Spirosoma rhododendri: one gene and its partner. The protein of the gene in region 1 binds, or shares a complex with, the protein of each later gene. Links are inferred from orthologs where the notes say so. Each region holds a gene or a part of one and is shown on either strand. Other genes may lie near its edges.

Evidence for each region. Proteins that work in one complex are often made in the same cells at the same time.
Region 2: the proteins of tsaD (region 1) and tsaE are in contact, whole or in part, in a crystal structure (PDB 6N9A), measured with the Thermotoga maritima proteins. The link is inferred for Spirosoma rhododendri from one-to-one orthologs. Residues at the interface, in WP_004082750.1 of Thermotoga maritima: Cys10, Asp11, Arg49, His50, Leu82, Gly84, Gly135, Gly136, Glu154, Thr155, Leu156, Asp157, Asp158, Ser159, Glu162, Asp165, Lys166, Arg169, Leu170, Tyr175, Lys213, Thr214, Leu217, Tyr218, Gln221, Arg222, Asn324; in WP_004082108.1 of Thermotoga maritima: Leu37, Gly38, Lys46, Lys57, Val59, Lys60, Ser61, Thr63, Phe64, Thr65, Leu66, Met67, Val69, Pro71, Tyr82, Arg83, Leu84, Asp86, Asp88, Phe89, Asp93, Ile128, Asp130, Glu131, Arg134.

What each region holds. Positions count from the first base shown.
Region 1 is NZ_CP051677.1:235,171-241,472, forward strand. The notes cover bases 1,805-4,792. They hold tsaD (tRNA (adenosine(37)-N6)-threonylcarbamoyltransferase complex transferase subunit TsaD), read right to left. Parts: upstream 3,810-4,792; coding sequence 2,799-3,809; downstream 1,805-2,798. Other genes in these bases: HH216_RS00975 (UbiA prenyltransferase family protein), read right to left, coding at 1,805-1,815; HH216_RS00980 (MOSC domain-containing protein), read right to left, coding at 1,837-2,709; HH216_RS00990 (translocation/assembly module TamB domain-containing protein), read left to right, coding at 3,941-4,792. Outside these bases: HH216_RS00970 (alpha/beta fold hydrolase), read left to right, coding at 16-960; more of HH216_RS00975, read right to left, coding at 973-1,804; more of HH216_RS00990, read left to right, coding at 4,793-6,302.
Region 2 is NZ_CP051677.1:5,397,843-5,402,683, reverse strand. What follows is about bases 1,838-4,803. They hold tsaE (tRNA (adenosine(37)-N6)-threonylcarbamoyltransferase complex ATPase subunit type 1 TsaE), read right to left. Parts: upstream 3,551-4,803; coding sequence 3,125-3,550; downstream 1,838-3,124. Other genes in these bases: HH216_RS22650 (phospho-sugar mutase), read right to left, coding at 3,833-4,803; HH216_RS22660 (alanine dehydrogenase), read right to left, coding at 1,838-3,048. In the rest of the region: HH216_RS22665 (hypothetical protein), read right to left, coding at 1,349-1,753; more of HH216_RS22660, read right to left, coding at 1,837-1,837; more of HH216_RS22650, read right to left, coding at 4,804-4,841. UniProt on the Escherichia coli protein: Required for the formation of a threonylcarbamoyl group on adenosine at position 37 (t(6)A37) in tRNAs that read codons beginning with adenine.

The DNA of each region.
Region 1 (6,302 bases):
TTATCCACCATTCATATGAACCGGTTTTTCCGCCTGCTGGGCTGGCTTCTGGCGGGTACATTAGTATTGGCAATTGGATCCGTTATCGTAGCCTGGCTCCTCGATTTTAGACAAACCGATCAGGAGTTAGCCGACGAATTTGCTGGTCAGTCAGTTCGGCCAACAATTCATCATTATCGGGTCGATGTACCCGGCCCGGAACCCGACCGATCGATTCGGTTCATGGAAACCCCGGCCCGATCGATAGGTGGCAAAGCGCTGCCCGTCGTGCTGTTTATTCATGGCGCGCCGAGTTCGCTCTCGTTCTTCAACGGCTTTTTCAAAGACACAACCCTGCTCGACCGGGCGCAGCTCGTGGCTGTCGATCGGCCGGGCTACGGCTATTCAGACTTTGGCCGGGTTGAAACGTCGGTTATCAAGCAGGCTCAGTTTTTACAACCGCTGATCGATCGGTACAAAAAAGCCTCGCACCTGATTATCGTTGGTTCGTCGTACGGCGGATCGGTATCAGCGCGGCTGGCTATGAACAACCCTGATCAGGTCGATCACGTTGTCTTTGTTTCATCGGCGCTGGGCCCCGGACTGGAACGAACGTACCCGATCAGTTATCTGGTCGATCGGCCGCTGCTGCACTGGGGAATTCCACCGCTGCTTCGGCTAGCAAACGACGAGAAAATGGCGCACTACCAGGCGCTACGGGCTATCCTGCCCGACTGGCCCCGCATCCGGGCCAAAATTACGATGCTGCATGGCCAGCGCGATGAACTGGTGTACCCCACCAACGTCTCATTCGCCAAGAAACATCTGGTCAATGCGCCCATCAAGCAATTCCTGCTGCCCGAAAGCCGACACGACATTGTTATGAACAAGCGGGAATATATAGCCGAAATTCTGCTGGATATTCTAACGCACCTGCAAGTCAGGCCAGACGGGAAAGCGGGGGGACTGGTGCAGCGCTAGGCTGCGTACCGATCACAGCACCAGTGCCGGAAACCAGAACACGGCATCGCCAAGCCAGCGGTATCGTTCGTTCTTGACAAACCGATTCGGGAATCGCTGAATACCGTACAACGACAGGCTCATCAGCCCCATGATCAGCGCCGACCGTTGGGCAAATCGGTCATCGACGACGAAACAGAGCGTCAGTGCCGCACCAACGACTACTACCGTAATCACGGTCAGTATGGTGTTGCTCGTAGCAATCCCCCAGTGAGTGGCCAGCGAGAAATCAGCCTGTTTGGCGTGTTCCAGTTCTTCCATAACCGCAAACAGCAGCAGGTTCTGAAACGCAATCGCCGTAAACATCAGCCCTTCGGTAATATCGGTACCCGTAATCGACGGCCGCTGCACCCACACGCTGCCCCACACTCCGGCAGCATACAACACGGCTACCAGTGGTTCTTTCAGTAACAGCGACGGATGCCGTTTGGGGAGTGAAAATACGATACCCACGTAAGCAGCGCAGACAGCACCCAATATCAACCCGAATTCAACAACGGACCACGGCAGGAAGAAAACCAGCACCAGCGCGATCAGTCCGGCAACGATTATCGCCCACCAGAGCGGGGTTTCGTTGAGTCGATGAAAACGGTGACGGGCTGTCAGTTCGGCAAGCGGGGTGGTGCGGCCCAGCTTTCGAATATCGAACAGCCGGTCTGCGGTGTAGATCATAAAAACAACCAGAGCCAGCACAACCGGCGTTGCCCAGTGAACGGGCTCGACGTCGGACAGGCGGGCCGCCAGCCGGTTGGAGAGCACCGCGCCCAATACAACCGGTACACTCAAATAATACGCGTTGCGAAGTAGGGTAAACAAAGTCAATCAAATAAGCCAAAACTAGTATTCCATATCAACGGGCGGAGCCAGCCAGGGTTCCTGTCGAACTGTCACGTCAAGCACCTGCCCCACCCGCAACACGCCCGACGCATCGGGGTCGGGTAGCACGTTCTGCCCAAACAGAATCTTGTGTGTATACTGCCGATACGTGGCTAATGTTCGCAGCGGTTCGCGTCCTTTTTCGGCCGTCGTCGGGTCAATGGTTGTCAGTACGCAGCGGGCACAGGGTTTCACCCCGTAAAACGTCAGATCACCAATCCGGAACGTTGCCCAGCCGTCTTCCTCGTACGGCTTGCTTCCGCTGACAACCAGGTTGGGCCGAAACCGCGCCATTTCCATCGGCTCCGGCTGCGTTTCAGAAATAACCAGTCTGTTCAGGTAATCGAGCGACGACTGCCCGATGAGCAGATACGGATACCCGTCGGCAAAGCTGACCGGATCATTCTGCCGGGCGTACTGCTCGTCGACGGGCCGGTGAGTGGTATCGGGCATGTAGACGAGTCGGCAGGGCATCGCCAGTACCCGCGAAAACCAGGCATCGGCTTCGGCACTGACGGTCTGTGCGGGCACGTCTTTGCTGTCCCAGATCGACACGGCCATTGTCTCCCCCGTCCCCGGTACGGCACCGTCAAGCGGCAGATTCAGCACATCGTCGGCCCGGTGCCGGTGCCATACTGACAAGGTATCACCATCGATTCGGACGTCGATCAGGGCCATGATGGGGTGGGTACGCTGGGTGATAAATTTCCCGTCGGGGGTCACCAGCATAAATCGCCGGTCGTGGCGTAGTCCTTTCGCTTCGACGACGGCTTCATCAACCGAAATCCCGCCAAGCGACTTGATCGGGTAGATGTATAGGGCGGAGAGAAACATTGTTGGTTCGTAGTTTGTGGTTTGATGTTCAAGGTTTAACGTTGGGCAGGCAAACAACCTTAGACCTTGAACATTAAACCTTAAACCACTTAAAAACTCATTCTCGGCAGGGGGCTGACGGTTTGATCGGTGAAGTCGCCCTGCTCGTATTTGAACTTGGCCGCCATCGCAATCATGGCTGCGTTGTCGGTGCAATAGTCAAAGCGGGGGATAAAGACCGACCAGCCCTGCTCCTGCCCCAGCTGACTGAGGGCGGTGCGTAAGCCCCGGTTGGCGGATACTCCCCCGGCTACGGCAATCTGCTGGATACCCGTTTCGCGCACGGCCCGTTTCAGCTTCGTCAACAGCATCTGAACCAGCGTGTGCTGAATACTGGCGCAAATGTCGGGTAGGTTTTGCTGAATAAAGTCGGGGTTCTCTTTCGTTTGCTGCCGCAGAAAATACAGAATAGCCGTTTTGATACCGCTGAATGAAAAGTTAAAGTCGGGCATCTCACTCATCGGGAAGCGGTAGGCCAGCGGGTTTCCTTCGGCAGCGTATTTGTCGATCAGCGGCCCACCCGGATACGGTAGCCCCAGCAACTTGGCCGACTTGTCGAAGGCTTCACCCACCGCATCGTCCATCGTCTGCCCGATTACGTGCATATCCAGCGGACCATCGACACGGACAATCTGCGTATGCCCCCCGCTGACGGTCAGGCAAAGAAACGGAAACTGCGGTTTTTCGGGTCGGTCGGGGTCGTCGATGAAGTGGGCCAGCACGTGGGCCTGCATGTGGTTGACTTCGATAAGCGGGACGCGCAACCCCAGGGCGAGGGCTTTGGCAAACGACGCGCCCACCAGCAACGACCCCAGCAGGCCCGGCCCCCGCGTGAAGGCAATCGCTGACACATCGGTTTTGGTTACTTTTGCATCAGCCAGCGCCCGTTCGACTACCGGCCAGATGTGTTGCTGATGCGCCCGCGACGCCAGTTCGGGCACTACGCCCCCGTACTGCTCATGAATCAGCTGAGCCGCAATGACGTTAGAACGCATCTCACTATCGACCAGAACGGCCGCCGACGTTTCATCGCAGGACGATTCAATAGCTAAAATAATCACGCACAAAACTAATGGATAATGTTTGTTGTAGAGAGTGTAAGGAAAGTCACCATTAAACCGTTCCCTCTCTTAGCGGTCTGACCCGTACGGGTATTACCCGACAGCGTGTATATTAGCCCTTTCCGCCCGGAATGCGTCAGTTTTTCGCCATACTCGCCAAAACCCTGCTCTACCTCGTGCTGACGGTAGTCGGATTGGCGTTTGCGATTTTACTGGCGCTGCAACTGCCGCCCGTTCAGACGCGTCTGGTGCAGGAGGTAGCCCGTCGGGTGTCGGAAAAGCTTGAATTTCCGGTCAGTATCGAAAGTGTATCGATTAAGTGGTTTGACTCGCTGACCCTGTCGGGCGTTAAAATCCTCGACCGCGAGCAACGCCCCATGATTCAGGTCGGGCGGCTCGATCTCGATTACAACCTCCGCAATCTGATCGACTCGTCGGCGCACAACCTGCACCTCGACGGGGCCGTGCTGTACCGCCCCGACGTACGGATGATAAAAAATCCGCGCACGGGCGACACCAACCTGGACGAGTTCATTGCGCAAATCGATAAGCTGACGGCCGACACGACCCGCCCATCGGTACCCGATCAGCACACGCCGTTTACCATCGCCCGGATTCAGTTGATCGAAGGTGCTTACACGCTCGACGACCCCCGCGAGCCGTACATGCGCGACCGTAACAGCTTCGACTACAACCACTTCACGCTTAAAAACCTGACCGGCGACGTTAGCCAGTTTCTGGTACTGGGCGATACCATCGCGCTTAACATCAAAGGCTTATCGGGCATCGACAAGGGATCGGGGCTGCGTATCCGGCGGCTCGACACGCACTTTCTGTACAGTGCCAAAACGATGGATTTCGACCGGCTCTACGCCCACATCGGCAACTCGATCATCCGCCACAGCCTGACGTTTTTCTACGAACGCCCGTCGGCCTTTGGCGATTTCAACCGCCGGGTTGTGATACAGGCCCGCTTCCACGACAGCGAAATCCGCTCGCAGGACCTCGGCCTTTTCTCCGACTACCTGCGTGGACTCAACGAGACGTGGTACCTGTCAGGGCTGTTCACGGGTACGGTCGATAATTTTCGGCTCAACCATACCGATCTGCGCTTTGGCCCCGGTGGACGCAGTCGGCTTGTGGGCGACATGGCCTGGAAAGGGTTGCCCGACATCGACCGCACAACGGTCAATCTGGCGTTTGCTCCCTCGCTCGTCAACATGGCCGATATCCGGCAGTATTACCCCAACGAAGGCTTCAACAAGACTATTCAGAAGCTGGGCACGGTAGCGTTCGACACACGCTTCGTCGGCTTGTTCAGCGACTTTAAAAACGTGGGCACCTTCCGAACCGCCCTCGGAACGGTGACCGGCGACATTGCCCTGAAACTCCCCAAAAACAGCGATCAGACGACCTACACGGCGAATTTGAAAGCTACCGACTTCAACCTCGGTACGTTGATTGACGACCCAAAGCAATTCCGACTGATCGACGGGCAGGCGCAACTGACGGGGCGGGGTATCAATATTGAAAAAGCCAGCGTCGACGTCAACGGGCAGTTGGCGCGCTTCGGCTGGCAGGGCTACGACTACCGCGACGTGACGGTACGGGGCAACCTGCAAAAGGCATTTTTCCACGGGCAGTTGGCCCTCCGCGACCCGAACCTGGCCTTTGATCTCGACGGCGAATTCGACTTCACCAAGCCCCTGAGCCGCTATGATCTGCATGGCACCGTGCAGCAGGCCAATCTGCTGGCGCTGGGTTTCGTCGACGATTCGTTGCAGATCAGCACCGGCCTCGACGTGCAGCTCGAAGGCAACAAGTTAGACAACATTGTGGGGCAGGCTTACTTCCACGATGCCCGACTGCTACTCAACCGGCGTTCACTCCGCATCGATACCCTGTCGCTGGTATCGTCGGTAGAACAGCGTCGACAGGAGGGAAATCCGGACTCGGTCAGTTCACAGCGATACTTTGCGCTCGACTCGGAGTTTCTGACGGCCAAACTTCAGGGCAATTTCCAGCCGCAACGCACCGTCGATGACCTGAGTCAACTCATCCGGGAATACAAGCTGTTTTTTGCGGGCGATGCGGCTGGTATGAACGCGTACTACGCCCGAAAGAAACAGCAGTTGCCCCGCACCGGGCTGATGCACTACAGCATCGACTATCAGACGATCACGAAGGCTGTAGCGCCCCTGATCGCCTTCCTCGACCCGACACTGTATGTCTCGCCCGCTACCCGGCTTGAAGGGCGCTTCACCGTCGGCAACACCTCATTCCTGACGGCCAACCTGCATACTGACTCGCTGCGGTTCAACAAAATCGGGTTCGGCCCAACCGATCTCGACCTGACGACGTCTAAGTTTACCCTCAGTCCTGAAGTGCTGGCATCGGCGGTGCTATCGTCGGAGCGGCAGTCGTTCAGCAAGGCGATACCGACCCGCAACCTACAGGCGGAAGGCTATTGGGACACCGACCACATTGATTTTA
Region 2 (4,841 bases), 5.2 Mb from region 1 along the record:
TTGGGCAGCACACCGGGGTTTTTATCGGCGTAGTTTTTCAGAACCCGCGTCAGTGCCGAGCGGAAGCCCTGCACGTGCGTACCGCCTTCGTGTGTATTGATGTTGTTAACGTACGACAACACGTTCTCGCCGGCTTCGTAGTTGTACACCAGCGCAACCTGTACGGGCGTTGAACCTTTATCCGACTCCATGTATACGGGCTTCATGCTGTCGAGGGCGGGGCGGGTCTGATCGAGGTATTCGACAAACTCAACCAGACCACCTTCCGAGAAAAAGTCATCCTGCCGCGTGGGGTTACCGTTCTCGTCGAGTTCGCGCAGGTCGTTGAGGAAAATGTGGATGCCTTTGTTCAGGAACGACAGCTCGCGCAGGCGACCCGCTACCGTTTCGTACTTGTACTCCGTTTCGGTGAAGATGCTGCCGTCGGGCTTGAAATGCGTCCGGGTGCCGGTATCGTCTGCATCGCCGATAACGCGCACATCGTACTGCGGAATCCCGATTTTGTATTCCTGTTCAAAGATTTTGCCTTCGCGGTGTACTTCCACCCGTACGTCGGTCGAGAGGGCATTGACGCAGGATACGCCCACGCCGTGCAGACCGCCGGATACCTTGTATGTGTCTTTGTCGAACTTACCACCCGCGTGCAGCACCGTCATCGCAATTTCCAGCGACGACTTGCCCATTTTGGTGTTGATCCCCGTCGGAATGCCCCGGCCGTTGTCCTGAACGGTGATCGAGTTGTCGGGGTTGATGGTTACGGTAATTTTGTCGCAGAAACCCGCCAGGGCTTCGTCAATCGAATTGTCGACTACCTCCCAGATGAGGTGGTGAAGCCCCCGGATACCCACATCGCCAATGTACATCGCCGGTCGTTTGCGAACGGCTTCCAGCCCCTCAAGAACGGTGATGCTGTCAGCGCCATACTCCTTTACCGGTCCATCCGCTACGGGTGCTTCTGCTTCAATCAATTCGTTGGTCATATTGGCTCCAGATAATGTCAGAAAATCGGTGGTATCAGACAAAAAATCGCAGGATTTATTAGCTGATTACAGATGGTAAAAATACAAAAAATATGATGAATTTCCTAGCCTGTTTTCTGGGAATAATGGAAAGTAATGGGTATGTTTTAGTTGTTATATACGTTGTTGTTTTAGATTGATAATGGCCTTTTATGCCCGGATTACCGCTTTATCGATGAATTTAACCGACACAGAAAATTACCGCTACAGCGCTGACGCTGAGGTATTGCGCATTCCCGAAAAAATAGTATTGAGTTTGAGCTGGTTTAAAAAAAAACAGCCGGATTTTGCAAAATCCGGCTGTGCGTATAAATGGCTTGTATGGCGGCTTAATCTTCGGGATACGGGATATAAACGAATCCGGCAAAATCGCCGTGTATGACGAACAGGCAGGCGTATTCGTCGGCCTTTTTGTAATTCTCTTTCCAGAGTTCGATCGAGTCTTCGCCGATCAGTTCGCGCTGGATAAATTCATCCAGAAACGATGCTCTGTAGTTCCATTTGTTGCCCATCTCATCGACGCCGATGAGCAGTTGCCCAACCGGCACTTCCCGCCGTGACGCGACGAAGATCGGGAACTCTGAAAAGCCGCGTTTCCGAATCTGGTACGACGCTTCTTTCAACGTGTCGGCCACCGTAACGAAGTCCGACGAGATGATGCCCATAAGCTCTTTGTTGACGTCGTACGAATTGGCGTCGTCGAGCAGGGTGTTTTCGTTGCTATGATTTATCATCAGGTTCAAGGTTTGTTGTTCAGTGTTTAACGTTTTGCGATGGCCAACCTTGAACGTTGAACCACAAACGGTAAACCGAAAAACTAAAAGCGCGCTGCCAGCAGCAAGTCCAGGGCTTTGAAGCGCATGTTGAACTTCTGGGCGATGTACAGGTTTGTCAGCGTGCCTTTATGAGCATAAACACCTTTCATAAACCAGCGGTTCGCGTAGAGCATCTGCTCGATACCGCCCGTCGTACCCGTTTCGAGCAGGAAGGGTAAAAAGATGTTGCTCAGCGCCATACTGGCGGTGTAGGCCACGCGGGCGGCAATGTTCGGTACGCAGTAGTGAATGACGTCGTGCTGCCGGAAGGTCGGTGTTTTGTGCGTTGTCATCCGCGACGTTTCGAAGTTGCCGCCCTGATCGATGGATACGTCGATGATAACCGAGCCTGGCTTCATCCGGCTGACCATATCTTCGGTGACGACCACCGGACTCAGGCCATCATCGGCCCGCATCGCTCCAATAACGACGTCGGCCCGTTGAATGGCTTCCGTCAGCGTATCGGAGTCGATGATGGATGTATACACGTGCTGTCCGACGGCGTATTTGAGTCGCTGAAGTTTATACAGCTGCTTGTCGAATACCTTCACGTCTGACCCCATGCCCAATGCCGTGCGGAGTGCGTATTCGGTTACGGTACCGGCTCCGAGCATCACTACTTTTGTCGGCGGGATACCCGTAATACCACCCAGAATAATGCCCCGACCATTGTCAGCATTGCTCAGGTATTCACCCGCAATCAGCATGACCGTGCTGCCCGCAATTTCGCTCATGGAGCGGATCACCGTCATATTCCCGGCTTTGTCTTCCACGAATTCATAGCCGATCATGGTGAGGTTTTTCTCGTTGATTCGCTTGAAATAATCGCGGTCCTGCGCGGGCAGATTGAGCGCCGAGATAATCGTGCTGCCGTGCTTGACGAATTCAAACTCAGCTTCAACCAGCGGCTCGACTTTCAGAATCAGGCTGGCTTCGTACACTTCTTTGGGCGAATACGCGATGCGGGCACCGGCTTCGCTGTATTCGTTATCCGCGAAGTGCGCTTTTGCACCAGCCCCCTGCTCAACGATCACGTCGTGGCCGTGCCGCACCAGGATGGCTACGGCTTCAGGCGTCAGCGCAATGCGGCTTTCCTGAAGCGAAACCTCTTTTGGCAGGCCGATGAGCAGGCTGTTTTGCCCTTGTTTGACAGCCAACGGTGATTCTTTCGGGTAGAGGGCCGTTTGCTTGGCCAATTCCTCAAATCCAGTCAATGCGGTGGTTCGTTTAAGCGTATGGGGTGTACCGATACGGTGGTGGGGAGTGGATAGCTAGGTAGATATGGCCCGGTCATTCGTTTACCAAATCAGCCTCGATCGTGCGTTGCTCGTCGGGGCCGGAGGTGATACGGACCTGAAAATAGCTGGCTGGCCAAAGCGATTGGACGCGTTCGGGCCATTCGATGAAACAAAAATTGCCGGAGTCGAAATACTCTTCGATACCGATGTCGAGGGCTTCGGCTTCGTTGCGGAGTCGGTAACAGTCGAAATGGTAAATGGAGTGGCCTTCGTGGGTAGTGTACTCGTTGACGATCGAAAATGTTGGGCTCTGCACGGGGTTCAGCACGCCAAGCGCCCGGCACAATGCTTTGATCAACGTGGTCTTGCCCGCTCCCATGTCGCCCTCAAAGAGCCATATCGGCTGTACCCGCCCTTCGGCCAGCAAACGGTGGGCTACCGAGTCGATCTCGTTGAGGTGTTGGCATTCAAGCGTCATAGGCAAGCTGAATAAGCCTGCGAAGATACAAAAAACCCGGCAGTCGGCTGAGTGTCGTATACGCCTAGTTTTCTGCACACAACCGATCGCCGGGCTTCTGTGGACATGAAATACAACACGACTATGAATCCGTCGTGTTGTTGATAAAATGCTGTGGAATGAGCTTAAATCCGGGTTTCGGGCACGGATTTCTTCACCGCCCTATTGCTGTATGGGCGTGGCACGAAAAAGCCCGGCTGTGTTTCTGCACAGCCGGGCTTTTTACGTATCGGTTTTAACGGGTTACGACAGTTTCAGGTCGTCGGTAACACGCTGTACTTTGGCTTTCAGTTGCGCGTACGTTTCGTCGAAAGCTTCCTTGCTGGCGAGGGGCTCGCGTACACTGACGTAGAACTTAATCTTCGGCTCCGTACCCGATGGCCGGGCCGAGATTTTGGTACCGTCTTCGGTAAAGAATTGCAGCACGTTCGACGATTCGATACCCATCTTGCCCGCTTCGATCGCGGTCGAGTTTCCAGCGGCATCCGTTCGCGACAGGGCTTTATAGTCGTCGATCCGCACAACGGGCGAACCAGCGATTTCTTTGGGCGGATTGGCGCGGAAATCGGCCATCATCTGCTGAATTTCCTCCGCTCCACTTTTGCCTTTCTTCGTCAGCGATACCAGACTTTCGTAGTAAAAACCATTCTCCTGATACATCGCCATCAGCATATCGAACAGACTTTGTCCTTTGTCTTTGGCGTAGGCGGTCAGTTCGGCAATCATGGCGCAGGAGGCAATGGCATCTTTGTCGCGCACGAAATCGCCGATCAGATAGCCGTAGCTTTCTTCGCCACCGGCGATAAACTGCTCCTTGCCTTCCAGCTCGCGAATGACCTCGGCGATGTACTTGAAACCGGTCAGCGTGTTGTAGCAGCTAACGTTGTAGCGCTTACACATCTCGTCGATCAGGTCGGTCGTAACAATCGTCTTGGCAATAAACTCCTTGCCCGTCAGCTTGCCGGCATCTTTCCACGCATTGAGCAGGTAGTAGATAATCAGGCTGGCCATCTGATTACCGTTCAGCAACTCAAACTCGCCGTGGTGATTCCGTGCTCCCGCGCCCACGCGATCGGCGTCGGGGTCGGTTGCCATGACGAGGTCGGCGTTCAGTTCGTTGGCCAGGTCGAGTGCCAGTTGCATAGCCGCCCGCTCTTCCGGGTTGGGCGATTTTACGGTCGGGAAGTTGCCGTCTGGCGTAGCCTGTTGCTCAACGATGTGAACATTGGTGAAGCCCAGTGCATCGAGGGCG